DNA from 4 places in the Terrabacter sp. LjRoot27 genome. Region 4 is predicted to be linked to each of the others. Evidence: riboswitches for the same ligand, from Rfam matches in the RefSeq annotation. Region 4 holds a riboswitch; each other region holds the start of a gene.
The links. A riboswitch is a leader RNA that binds a small molecule or an ion and turns the genes downstream of it on or off. The one in region 4 is predicted to bind cyclic di-AMP.
Positions count from the first base shown of each region.

Region 1: another riboswitch for cyclic di-AMP. It lies ahead of ACSQ2D_RS00915 (CHAP domain-containing protein); the one in region 4 lies ahead of ACSQ2D_RS04300 (transglycosylase family protein).
Region 2: another riboswitch for cyclic di-AMP. It lies ahead of ACSQ2D_RS18700 (C40 family peptidase); the one in region 4 lies ahead of ACSQ2D_RS04300 (transglycosylase family protein).
Region 3: another riboswitch for cyclic di-AMP. It lies ahead of ACSQ2D_RS16370 (C40 family peptidase); the one in region 4 lies ahead of ACSQ2D_RS04300 (transglycosylase family protein).

Region 1 is NZ_CAXUSS020000001.1:213,340-216,062, forward strand. Features, by position in the region: gene ACSQ2D_RS00915 (CHAP domain-containing protein) at 216-1,094, opposite strand; cyclic di-AMP (ydaO/yuaA leader) riboswitch at 1,099-1,287, opposite strand; gene ACSQ2D_RS00920 (sortase domain-containing protein) at 1,582-2,382, opposite strand; gene ACSQ2D_RS00925 (hypothetical protein) at 2,400-2,723, opposite strand, start outside.
Region 2 is NZ_CAXUSS020000001.1:4,054,299-4,057,021, forward strand. Features, by position in the region: gene ACSQ2D_RS18690 (hypothetical protein) at 1-379, opposite strand, end outside; tRNA gene ACSQ2D_RS18695 (tRNA-Gly) at 489-562, shown strand; gene ACSQ2D_RS18700 (C40 family peptidase) at 646-1,197, opposite strand; cyclic di-AMP (ydaO/yuaA leader) riboswitch at 1,199-1,341, opposite strand; gene ACSQ2D_RS18705 (FBP domain-containing protein) at 1,761-2,255, shown strand; tRNA gene ACSQ2D_RS18710 (tRNA-Gly) at 2,415-2,488, shown strand; gene ACSQ2D_RS18715 (hypothetical protein) at 2,625-2,723, opposite strand, start outside.
Region 3 is NZ_CAXUSS020000001.1:3,553,383-3,556,105, reverse strand. Features, by position in the region: gene ACSQ2D_RS16380 (MFS transporter) at 1-104, shown strand, start outside; gene ACSQ2D_RS16375 (metal-dependent transcriptional regulator) at 134-829, shown strand; cyclic di-AMP (ydaO/yuaA leader) riboswitch at 1,037-1,212, shown strand; gene ACSQ2D_RS16370 (C40 family peptidase) at 1,215-1,991, shown strand; gene ACSQ2D_RS16365 (DsbA family oxidoreductase) at 2,089-2,723, shown strand, end outside.
Region 4 is NZ_CAXUSS020000001.1:923,697-926,419, reverse strand. Features, by position in the region: tRNA gene ACSQ2D_RS04305 (tRNA-Thr) at 23-98, opposite strand; gene ACSQ2D_RS04300 (transglycosylase family protein) at 259-909, opposite strand; cyclic di-AMP (ydaO/yuaA leader) riboswitch at 913-1,086, opposite strand; gene ACSQ2D_RS04295 (protein kinase domain-containing protein) at 1,454-2,723, opposite strand, start outside.

The DNA.
Region 1 (2,723 bases), 710 kb from region 4:
GCGACAAGGAGGTCGGGCGGTCGATCATTCCCGGGTGTCCAGGGTTGGGGGTGTGGCCGATCCCACGCGGGCGTCGGGTGCCCGGCCGGGCCGGTGCGGGTATGCCGCGTCGTCCCGGGCATGCCGAAGGGGAGGATGCACAGGCATCCTCCCCTTCGTACGCGCTCAGGTCGCGGAGAACTCCGCGGTGTTCGTCGTGACGACGACCCGGTGGGTCACGGCGCGTAGATGTACTTCATGCCGGGACCGTCGGTCAGCGTGCGCGTGTTGTAGTTGTACGCACCGGCGAGGGCGTTCATCTCGATGATCGTCACCTCGTTGCCGTTGACCGCGGTCACCCAGGCGACGTGGCCGACGCTCGAGGAGCCGTGGACGCCGGGCTCCATGACGAGGATGGAGCGCGTGCGCGGCGTGCCGCTCACGGTGTAGCCCGCGTTGGCGGCGCCGGTGTCCCAGACCATCGCGTTGCCGGTCCAGCCGCCGGGGTAGTAGCCCTCGGACTGGTACCACTTGTTGAGGGCGCCCCACGTGCACTGGCCGTCGGTGGCCCAGTTGGACGAGGCGCGCATGCCGGACGAGGCGCTCGGGACGGAGCCGTTGCTGCTCGACTTCGACGAGGAGGTGCTCGTGGTCAGCGTCTTGCGGGTCAGGTCACGCGAGGCGCGCTGGGCAGCGGCCTTGCGCTCGGCGGCGGCCTTGGCGGCAGCGCGCTCGGTCTTGACCTTGACGTCCTCGATGACCTGCGGCTTGGCCGGCTTGGCCGTGCGCTGGGCGACGGCCTTCTGCACGGCCGGCGCGTAGCCGATCTTCGAGAGCGCGGTCGACGCGACCGGGGCGGCAGCCGTGGACGGGCCGACAGCGGCCGGGGCCGCGGCGTCGACGCCGGCAGCAGCCGCGACCTCACCCTGGGCGGGCGAGAGGGTGTCAGCGCTGGCCGGGTTGGCGAAGGTGGCGACGAGCCCACCGGTGGCGGCGACGACGGCGCCCGCCTTCATGGCCGGCTGGGCCGACTCGCGGGCGAGGAGCTTGAGCTCGTTGAGGGGGTTGTGGCGGCCTGGCGCACGATGGCGGCCGCGGATGTTCTCAGTGTTCACGCGTGTTACCTCTCCGCGCCTACGAAGTTAGCTGTCGGGTTCGGGCGGAAAGGTGCCCGGGCCACCCCCGCTTCGTGACGAGGTCACGGGCGGTTCGGTCTTCACCCCAAGGACGTCCGAAGTCGTTGCGCCGGACGCCCGGAGAAACGTGTGGTTCCTCCGCTCCTGTCACAAGGTTTGATCTCTCTCGTCAGGCAGTGACAGGACTAGGCGGTCCACCTCACGAGAGTCCGACCAGGTGGCCGGACTCCCGGAAGACTAGACGAGGCGACTGGCAAATGTCACGCCACGGTAACGACGACGCGCGGCGATCGCCCTTGAATGTCCGGTGTGTCCGTCTATACCAACGCTTTACCTTCCGCTGGATGAGACGTGGATCACACCGCAACGCGGTGCCCGACAAGCCCCCCACGGGTATGCCGCGGGGTCCCTCGGTGGGGACCCCGCGGCATACCTCGGGTCGGTGCTGGTGGAGCCGCGCGGCGGCTCAGGTGGTGCCCGACAGGTGGCCGAAGACGACGACGTTGTCGCGGTACTCGTTGCGGCTGTCGGTGGGACCGCCGCACGTCACGAGGCGGATCTCGGCCTTGGTGAAGTCGCCCTTGTAGACGAGCTCGGTCGGGAACTGCGACTTCTTGTAGGCCGCGACCGTGTCGACGGTGAAGGTCAGGTGCGAGCCGTCCCGGCGCGAGACCTTGACGACGTCGCCGGCCTTGACCTTGCCGAGCTCGTAGAAGATGCCCGGCACGCCCGACGGGGTGTCGACGTGCGCGGCGAGGACCGACGGACCGAGCTGGCCCGGCGTGGGGCCGTCGTCGTAGATCCCGACCTCCTGAGCCGTGCCCGGCACGGAGATCGTCCCGTCGCGCTGGATGCGCAGCGGCACGAAGTGCGACGACCGCACCCCGATCGAGGGGATCTCGATCGACGTCGGCTCGGACGCCTCGAGGAACTCACCGATGCCGCTGCCCTTCGCGTCGCCGCCGGCCGTCCTGCCGGATGTCGGTGTCCCGCCCTGACCGGGGGACGCCGACGGACTCGACCTGGGACTCGACGTGGGGCTCGACGTGGGACTGCCGGACGGGCGCGCCGGCGCTGAGGCCGAGGCAGCCCCGCCCGCCGCGGGAGGCGGCGGACCGGGCGTCCCCGGGTTGCCCCGGAGGCCCATGACGAGCGCCACGATCCCGACGACGACCAGGACGGCCGTGACCGCCAGGGCCGCCGCCACACCCGCGCCGAAGCGACGGGTGGGGCGGTCAGCGCCGGGGAGCCGGGTGCGCTCGGTCATGGGGGTGGTCCCGTCGATCAGGCGCGCGACCGGGCGCGGCGGGCGGCGAAGGCCCCGGTTCCGGCTGCGGCGAGCAGGGCGCCGCCGCCGACGAGCATGAGGGCCTCGTTCTGGCCGCCGCTCTTGAGGCTGTCGGCGGCCAGGCCACCACCGGTGTGCATGCCGCCGGCCGGGGCGACGCGCAGCGCGCCACAGAGGGCCGGGTCGGTGGCCTCGGTCGGGAGCGACTTGTCGAGGTCGCTCTTCGTGTCGCCGGAGTACTTGCCGTCCTCGTTGTAGTCGACGCCGTGGATGACGACGACGGACTCGCCGGCCGAGATCGCCTTGGCGACGTCGCTGGA
Region 2 (2,723 bases), 3.1 Mb from region 4:
CGACGAGCCACTCCGCGCTCGCGGCGGGACCCCCGCTCGACTCGGTGTCGGCGTCGATCGTCATGGCGTCGACCTCCTCGGGCAGCAGCGTCGTGATGACGGCCACCCCACTGGCATACGGCCACTCGTCGTCGGGGAAGTCCTGGAACTCGAGCACGTCGAGCTCGACCCGGACGTCGTGGACCTCCGGGTGGTCGCGCAGCTCGAAGAGCACCCGGCGCACCGTGTCGAGCGGCATGTCCTCGGGACGGTTGGGCGCGATGCACCACTCGCAGTCGTTGCCCTCGAAGAACTGCTCGAGGGTGACGGCCACCTGGGCACTCGCCCCACCGCGCTCGCGGACGTGGTCGACGAAGGCGGTCTGCTTGGCGAGATCCATGACGGTTTCGGCCCCTGGGGTCGCGTTCCTGGCACTGGCGCGGTGTCGGCTACACTGACGCCGCGTGCCGCCTTGCGGACCCTTCGCGGGGCACCTCCGGGCGGCCCGTGCGAGCGTAGCTCAATGGTAGAGCGCCAGCTTCCCAAGCTGGATACGCGGGTTCGATTCCCGTCGCTCGCTCCACACGACACGAGGGCCCCGACCGTATGCCGGTCGGGGCCTTCGTGCGTCACGGGCCGTCGGGGCCGTCGGTGCGATCGATGGGGTCAGGGCATGCGGCCCGCGACCCAGCTCGTCGTCCAGATCCTCGAGAGCTGGACGCGCTGGCCGGGCTTGGGCGAGTGCCAGACCTTCCCGTAGCCGGCGTAGATGCCGACGTGGTAGGCCCGACCTCCGGACATGAAGAAGATGAGGTCGCCCTGCTGGAGGTTCGACTTGCTGATGCGGACGCTGGCGAGCCTCTGGGCGTTGGCGGTGCGCGGGACGCCGACGCCGAGACGGGTGCGGTAGGTGTAGTAGACGAGGCCGGAGCAGTCGAACGCCGACGGCCCCGCCGCGCCGTAGCGGTACGGGTCGCCCTGCTGGGCGGCCGCGACCTTGACGGCCGTCCGTCCTCGCGCGGCTCGCACGGCGGCCGAGACGTAGGCGACCGGTTTGGCCTTGATCGTGACAGGCGCGGTGCCCGCGCTGGGGGCCGCCTGGTGCGTCACCGACGATGTCGGCGCGCTACCCGTCCCGACGAGGAGGGCGGCTGCGAGAAGTGGCGTGATCGCCAGGGACTGCAAGGGAATTCGGCGTGCAAGGGTAGAAGTGGGCATGGTGGATTCCTTCCCACGCCTGTGAGGTGAGCTGTCGGGTTCGGGCGGAAGATGCCCGGCCGCTGATGCGGCTTCACCCCAAGGACCGGCTGGCCGGCCCGAAAGTGGGTCCCCCACTCCTGTCCGTTATTGCGTGGCTGCCCCACCGGTGGACAGGACTCGGCGTCCGGTGGGCCGCTCGGGGGAGACCCCGGGCGATGAGCATCCATCGACGGTGACAGACAGGTCACGAAAAGGTCGCGAAACGGCAGATTATGGCAATAGTTGACAGGTCAAATGCCGCCTCGGCGGACATTCGACACATCCGCGGAGGCTGGATGGGCACTCCCGGACGCCCACGGCATACGCCCTCGGGGGCCGGGCGGCCGGATATTCGGTGGACCACCGGGGACGTCGCGACGCACCATGGACGCTGCTCCGTCGGAGCACGTCAGTCGTCAGCGGGGAGGCCCGCGGAGAGGTGGGTGGCCGTCATGGCCTGCTCAGCGGTCACGGTCCCGCTCCACCTCCCCCACCCCGGCTGACCGGGTCACCCGGTCCTGCCCGTCTGACAGGAACAGACCGTGAAACCATTGACGGACAACGAGATCCGCGCCTCCTTCGTCAACGCCTCCCGGCGTGAGGCGAAGCAGGCCACCCTTCCCGCCGACCTCGACCTCGGCGCCCGATGGGAGTCGCTCGACTACCTCGGCTGGGTCGACCGCAGCAACCCGCAACGGGCGTATGCCGTCGTCCCCGTCGACGACGAACCCGTCGGCTTCCTCCTCCGGACCGCTGAGCGGACGCGCAAGGCGAGCGCGATGTGCGCGTGGTGCGAGGACGTCTTCGCGACGAGCGAGGTGGCACTCTTCGTGGCCCGCCGGGCCGGGGCGTCCGGCCGCGAGGGCAACAGCCTCGGCACCCTCGTGCACGCCGACTTCAGCTGCTCGACGCACGTCCGGCGCCTGCCGAACGGCATGGAGGGCGGCCTCGACCCGCTCGCCCTCGTCGAGCGACGCGTCGAGGAGCTGCGGGCTCGGTCGTCGGCCTTCGCCCGCCGGCTGCGCGACGGCTCCTGACGGTCGCCCGGGCCTGACGCGCTGGGGCTCGACCTCGGCGCTCGGCCGGGTCAGGCCGGGGCGGCGGGCGGCTGGGACCTGCGGGCACCACTGGGTCGAGTATCCGGCGCGTCCGTTTGGACGACGCACCCCGAGTCTTGCTACGGTTGGCGACGCCTCGCAGGCGTAGTTCAGTAGCAGAACAGCCTTCTTCCAGAAGGAAGACGTACGTGCAATTCGTGCCGCCTGCTCCAGTCCAGAAGGGCCCGGTCACCGCGACCGGGCCCTTCTGCTGTCCGAGCACAGGTGCCGTCCGAACACGTGTGCCGTCCGGGCACGCATGCCGTCCGGCCCGGACCCGAGCGCCGCGTCGGCAGCCGCTCAGCGCGGTCAGCGCTCGTTGCCGCGCCGGTAGTTGCCGGTCGCCCGGGCCAGGGCGTGCTGGACGGCGTCCTCGTCGTCGCCGTCGAGCACCCGGTCGAGCCGGCG
Region 3 (2,723 bases), 2.6 Mb from region 4:
CCGTGGTCGGCGCGGGCTGGCTGCGCGTCTGGGTGCCGCGGCACGACCCGACCCGGGGCGCGAGGACGCGCCGGACGCCGGGCCCGGCGACGGGCGGTCCCTGACCGCTCTCCGATTCTGAGAAGGTATGACCGTGACGGACCTGATCGACACCACCGAGATGTACCTGCGCACCATCTTCGAGCTCGAGGAGGAGGGCATCGTGCCCCTCCGCGCGCGCATCGCCGAGCGTCTCGGCCACTCGGGCCCCACCGTGTCGCAGACCGTCGCCCGCATGGAGCGCGACGGTCTCGTCGCCGTCTCGGGCGACCGCCACCTCGAGCTGTCCGACCACGGCCGGCTCCTCGCCACCCGCGTCATGCGCAAGCACCGGCTCGCCGAGCGGCTGCTCGTCGACGTCATCGGCCTCGAGTGGGAGTACGCCCACGACGAGGCCTGCCGGTGGGAGCACGTCATGTCCGAGAAGGTCGAGCGCAAGATCCTCGGCCTCATCGGGGAGGGCCTCGAGTCGCCCTACGGCAACCCGATCCCCGGTCTCGAGGAGCTCGGGGTGCGCCAGGACGAGGACTTCCTCACCGGCCTCAGCACCCTGACCGCCGCCGTGGGAGCCGCTCCGACCGTCGTGACGATCCGGCGCATCGGCGAGCCCGTCCAGGTCGACCCGGAGGCGCTCGCGCTGCTGACGAGCGCCGGCGTCGTGCCCGGCGCCCGCGTCGAGGTCGTCCGTGACGGCGGCCGGGTCCTGGCCGTCCGCGAGGGCAGCGAGCCCTCCACCGGTGTGTCGCTGCCCGACGACGTGGCCGTCCACGTCTTCTGCCAGGCTGCCTGAACACGCCGTATCCGGCAGGGTTTGCCCCCGTCTGCGGGGTCGTTTTGGCATGCCTTGCCACACCTCGTCCGGCCCGGATCCGAGGTCGCTGAAAATTCTTTGACTTCCGGGAACTCGAAGGTGACAAGGCACAGGTACTTGGGTACGGTGGGCGAACTTGCTCTCCCCGTCGAGTGAGTGCCCCGGGTCGGACCGCCTAGTCCTGCCATCGACCTGAGGCTCAGTACGAACCGCATGGCAGGAGCGGGGGAACCACTTTCTCCGGGCGTCGAGAGACGCCCTCGGGGTGAAGCCCTCCGTGGACCGATCACGGTCCGAGCGAAGGCCGGGCAGTACCTCCAGCCCGAACCCGACAGCTCACCTCGTAGGCGTCGAGAGGTCAAACGTGGCTCAGAACGTTCCCGGGCGCCACCGCGCCCCCGGTCGCTTCAACGCGATCTCGGAGCTCAAGACGATCGCCAAGGAGTCGGCCCAGCCCGCCGTGAAGGGTGCGGCCATCGTCGCGGCCTCCGGTGGCCTCGTCGCCTCGTTCGCCGGCACGGCGAACGCCGCTGACGGTTCGAGCAGCGCCGTCGCGGGTCCCGCGGCCGTCGGCCCCGCCGCCGGCACGCTCAAGGCCGGCAACGCCCTGTCGGCGATCGGCTACGCCAAGCCCGCCCTCAAGCAGGCCAAGGTCAAGCCCGTCGTCATCGAGGACGTCAAGGTCAAGACCGAGCGCGCCGCGAAGAAGGCCGCCGAGAAGGCCGCTGCCGAGCGTGAGGCCGCGCAGGAGCGCGCGTCGCGCTCCGGCTCGACCACGCGCGCCGCCCTCAACGTGGCGCCCAACCCCAGCGCCACCGGCATCGTCGGCATCGCGCAGTCCTTCTTCGGTGTGCCCTACGTCTACGGCGGCACGACGCCCTCCGGCTTCGACTGCTCGGGCTTCACCTCCTACGTCTACCGCCAGGCCGGCATCTCGATCCCGCGCACCGCGTCCGCGCAGGCCGCGGCCTCGACGCCGGTCAGCAACCCGCGCCCCGGCGACCTCGTCTTCTTCGGCTCGCCGATCTACCACGTGGGCATCTACGTCAGCCCGGGCCGCATGATCGACGCCCAGCGCCCCGGCACCGTCATCGGCAACCACTCCATCTGGACGACGCCGTCGATGTACGGCCGCATCTGAGCGGTCACCTCTCACGCCTCACGACGAGCCCCCGCCGGATCCCGGTGGGGGCTCGTCGGCTTCCCGGTGACGCGAGCGTCCGTGGTTGACTGAGTCGATGACCGACCACTCAGCCGCCGAGTCCACGACCCTCATCGAGCTCGACCTCTGGAGCGACCTGGTCTGTCCCTACTCCTGGGTCGCGAAGCGCCGCGTCGAGGCCGCCGTCGCCGCGTTCGAGCGTCCCCACGACGTCACCGTGCACCTGCGCTCCTTCGAGCTCGACCCCGACGTCCCGGCGGGCGGGTCGGTGCCCGTCAGCGAGCACCTGTCGGTGCGCCACGGCGGCGACGCGGGTGCCGGTCGGCTGATGAACGCCAAGGCCAGCGAGGTGGCCGAGGCCGACGACCTCGTCTTCGACTGGGACCGCGCCGTGCGCGCCAACACCTTCGACGCGCACCGGCTCTGTGCCCTCGCGGGCGAGATGGGCGGCCCCGCGCTGCGCTCCGCGGCGGTCGAGCGCTTCCACTCCGCCCACTTCGTCGAGGGCCTCGAGATCGACGACCGCGAGGTGCTGCAGCGCCTCGCCGGCGAGTGCGGGCTCGACGAGCGACGGGTGTCGGCGGTCCTCGCCTCCGACGAGTACGCCGAGCAGGTGAGGACCGACGAGCAGGAGGCACGCTCGATGGGCGTCACGTCGACGCCGTTCGTCGTCGCCAACGGGTATGCCGCCGTGAGCGGAGCGCACCCGGT
Region 4 (2,723 bases):
CAGGCGAAGTCATGCACCGAGGTGGAGCTGGCGAGGGGACTCGAACCCCTAACCGCCTGTTTACAAGACAGGTGCGCTACCAATTGCGCCACGCCAGCACGTCTGGGCGCGAGCGCCGCGGACGGGCGAAAGCGTAACCGAGCCGGACGGCATACGCCCAAACCGCGAGCACGACCCGGCCGCGGAACGTGAAGGACGGCCCCGCGCAAACCCAGGGGTTGGTTGCGCGAGGCCGTCCGGCACAGTTGTATCAGGAACTCACGGGAGTCGCAGAGTCTGGCCCACGAAGATGAGGTTCGGGTTGGTGACGCGGGCGCCGTTCGCCTTCCAGAGCGCCTTCCAGCCGCCGGACACGTGGTAGCGCGCGGCGATCTTGCCGAGCGTGTCGCCGCGGTGCACGGTCATCTTGGCGCCCTTGGCGGTGTTCGTGACCGCCGGCTTGGTGGCGTACGTCTTCTTCTTGACGACCTTCTTCGTCGTCACCGGCTTGCGGACGGTCGACCGCGAGACCGGGGTCGTCGTGGCGCCGCCGTTGGCGCGCGTCAGGCCCGCACGCTTCGAGCACACCGGCCAGGCGCCGGGGCCCTGGGAGGCGAGCACGCGCTGCGCGACGGCGATCTGCTCGGCCCGGCTGGCGAGGTCGGCTCGCGGTGCGAAGGCGGTGCCGCCGTAGCCGCGCCACGTGCTCTGCACGAACTGGAGGCCGCCGTAGTAGCCGTTGCCGGTGTTGATGTGCCAGTTGCCGCTCGACTCGCACGCGGCGACGCGGTCCCAGACCGAGGCGGCCTTGGCCGACCCGCCCGTGGCGATGCCACCGACGATGGTGGCGGCTCCAGCGATTCCGACTCCCGCGATGCGCTGCTTGGCCGAGACCTTCTTGGCCGCAGCATGCTTGGACATGTACTGCATGGGTGATCCTTCCTGACGCGCGCCTGCGGGGTTAGCTGTCGGGTTGGGGCGTCAGGTGCCCCGTCGCGGATGCGACTTCACCCCGAGACCAGATCTCGTCCTCTTGCCATGCGCTCGAACACACATGCACTCACTGGTCACACTGGGTCCCCCGTCCTCGCCCGGCCCACGGATGTGGGCTACATCCCTGGCTGGCGAGGCTCGGCGCGCTCAGGGAAACGGATTGATGGGTGTCCATGTGAAGTTGTGGGAGCGTTCGTGTGGAGCCGGACGCGACGAAGCGACCCGGGAGCCGAGTGGTGATGCTCCCGTTCGACCCGAGAGTCGAGGCCGCCGAGCACTGACGGTACGGGACGTTCCTGCAGCGCACAAGACACGTCGAGACACTTCCGTGATCTTTTTCCCAGCCGTTTTCAGGGGTTGATGCGCTAGGACCACAGGGCCCGCACAGAGACCGCACGGAGACCGCACGGAGACCGCACGAGGACCGCACGAAGGCCCCACAGACCCGCGAACGGGACCTCGGCTCACCGAGGCCCGGCGCTCACGGCCCGAACGGGTTGGTCGTGAAGGGGTCCCACGTCAGGCTCGAGCCGTGCTGCAGGGCCACGAGCGCGGCCACGACTCCGAAGACGGCGAGCAGCACGGAGACGATCTGGGTGGTGAGGCCGGCCGGCACGAGCCGCCGCGCCATCGAGCGGGACCCTCGTCGCAGCGAGGCCCCACCGGGGCCCCACCAGAGCATGAGCAGGCCGAGGACGCCGCCGACGGCGAGCGTGATCGGCGCACCGGGCCCGAGGTCGGTGCCCTGCGTGCCGGCGAGGAGCAGGGCGGCGGCGAAGATCCCGGCGAGCGCCACCGCCACGGGCAGGAGCAGGCCGACCCCCGTCGCGATGATGCCGACGACGAGGTGCCACGGGCTCGAGACGACGGCGAAGGGCACGTCGCTGCGCCGTCGGCCGAAGTCGTAGCGGCGCAGGACGAGCGCCGTGACCGAGCGGTCGGTGGCGCGGGCGAGGGCCGAGAGCACGACGAGCACGACGAGGGCGATGCCCGGCCACGCCATGAGCGCACCGACCCAGGCGATCCCGACCGCGGCGAGCAGACCGGTGCGCATCGGCAGGCCGATGCGGGGGTCGCCCTCGCGCTGGACGGGCTCGTCCTCCTCGTCCCACTCCTCCTCGGGCCAGTAGCCCTGCGGTCCCTGCTCGACGTCCTGCCCACCGCGCCCGTGCCGGGCGTCGTAGGCCTGCGCGCCGCCCCAGTCGTCCGGCGAGGCGGGCTCGTCGTCCCAGCCGTGGTCGTATGCCGCCGGGTCGGGATCGGGTGCCCGCGGGCCGGTCGGGGGTGGGGCCCACCGCACCGGGCTCCCTGCAGTCGAGGCCTCGCCGAGGGCGCCGCCTGCCCCGACGGGCGGCATGACGGCGGTGCTGCCGTGCTGGACGACCTGGGTGTCACCGGGCGCCGCAGCGGCGCGGTCGTCGTCCCACGGGTTGCCGCTCGGGGTCGGCACGGTCGCCGCGCGTCCCGCGGCGTAGAGCTCGAGTGCCGCGATGACCTCGTCGGCGTGCGGGCGCAGCCGCGGGTCGGGTGAGAGGGACGCGCGCAGGAGCGGCACGAGGCGCGGGTCGACGCCCTCGAGGTCGACGTCCCCGGCACGCACGCGGGTGAGCACGGCGTCCATGCGGGCTCGGCCGAACGGCGGACGACCCGACGCGGCATACGTGATCGTGGCGGCCCAGCCCCACCAGTCGGTGGCGTCGGTGATCGCGGCCCCCTCGACGAGCTCGGGCGAGAGGTAGCCCGGCGTGCCC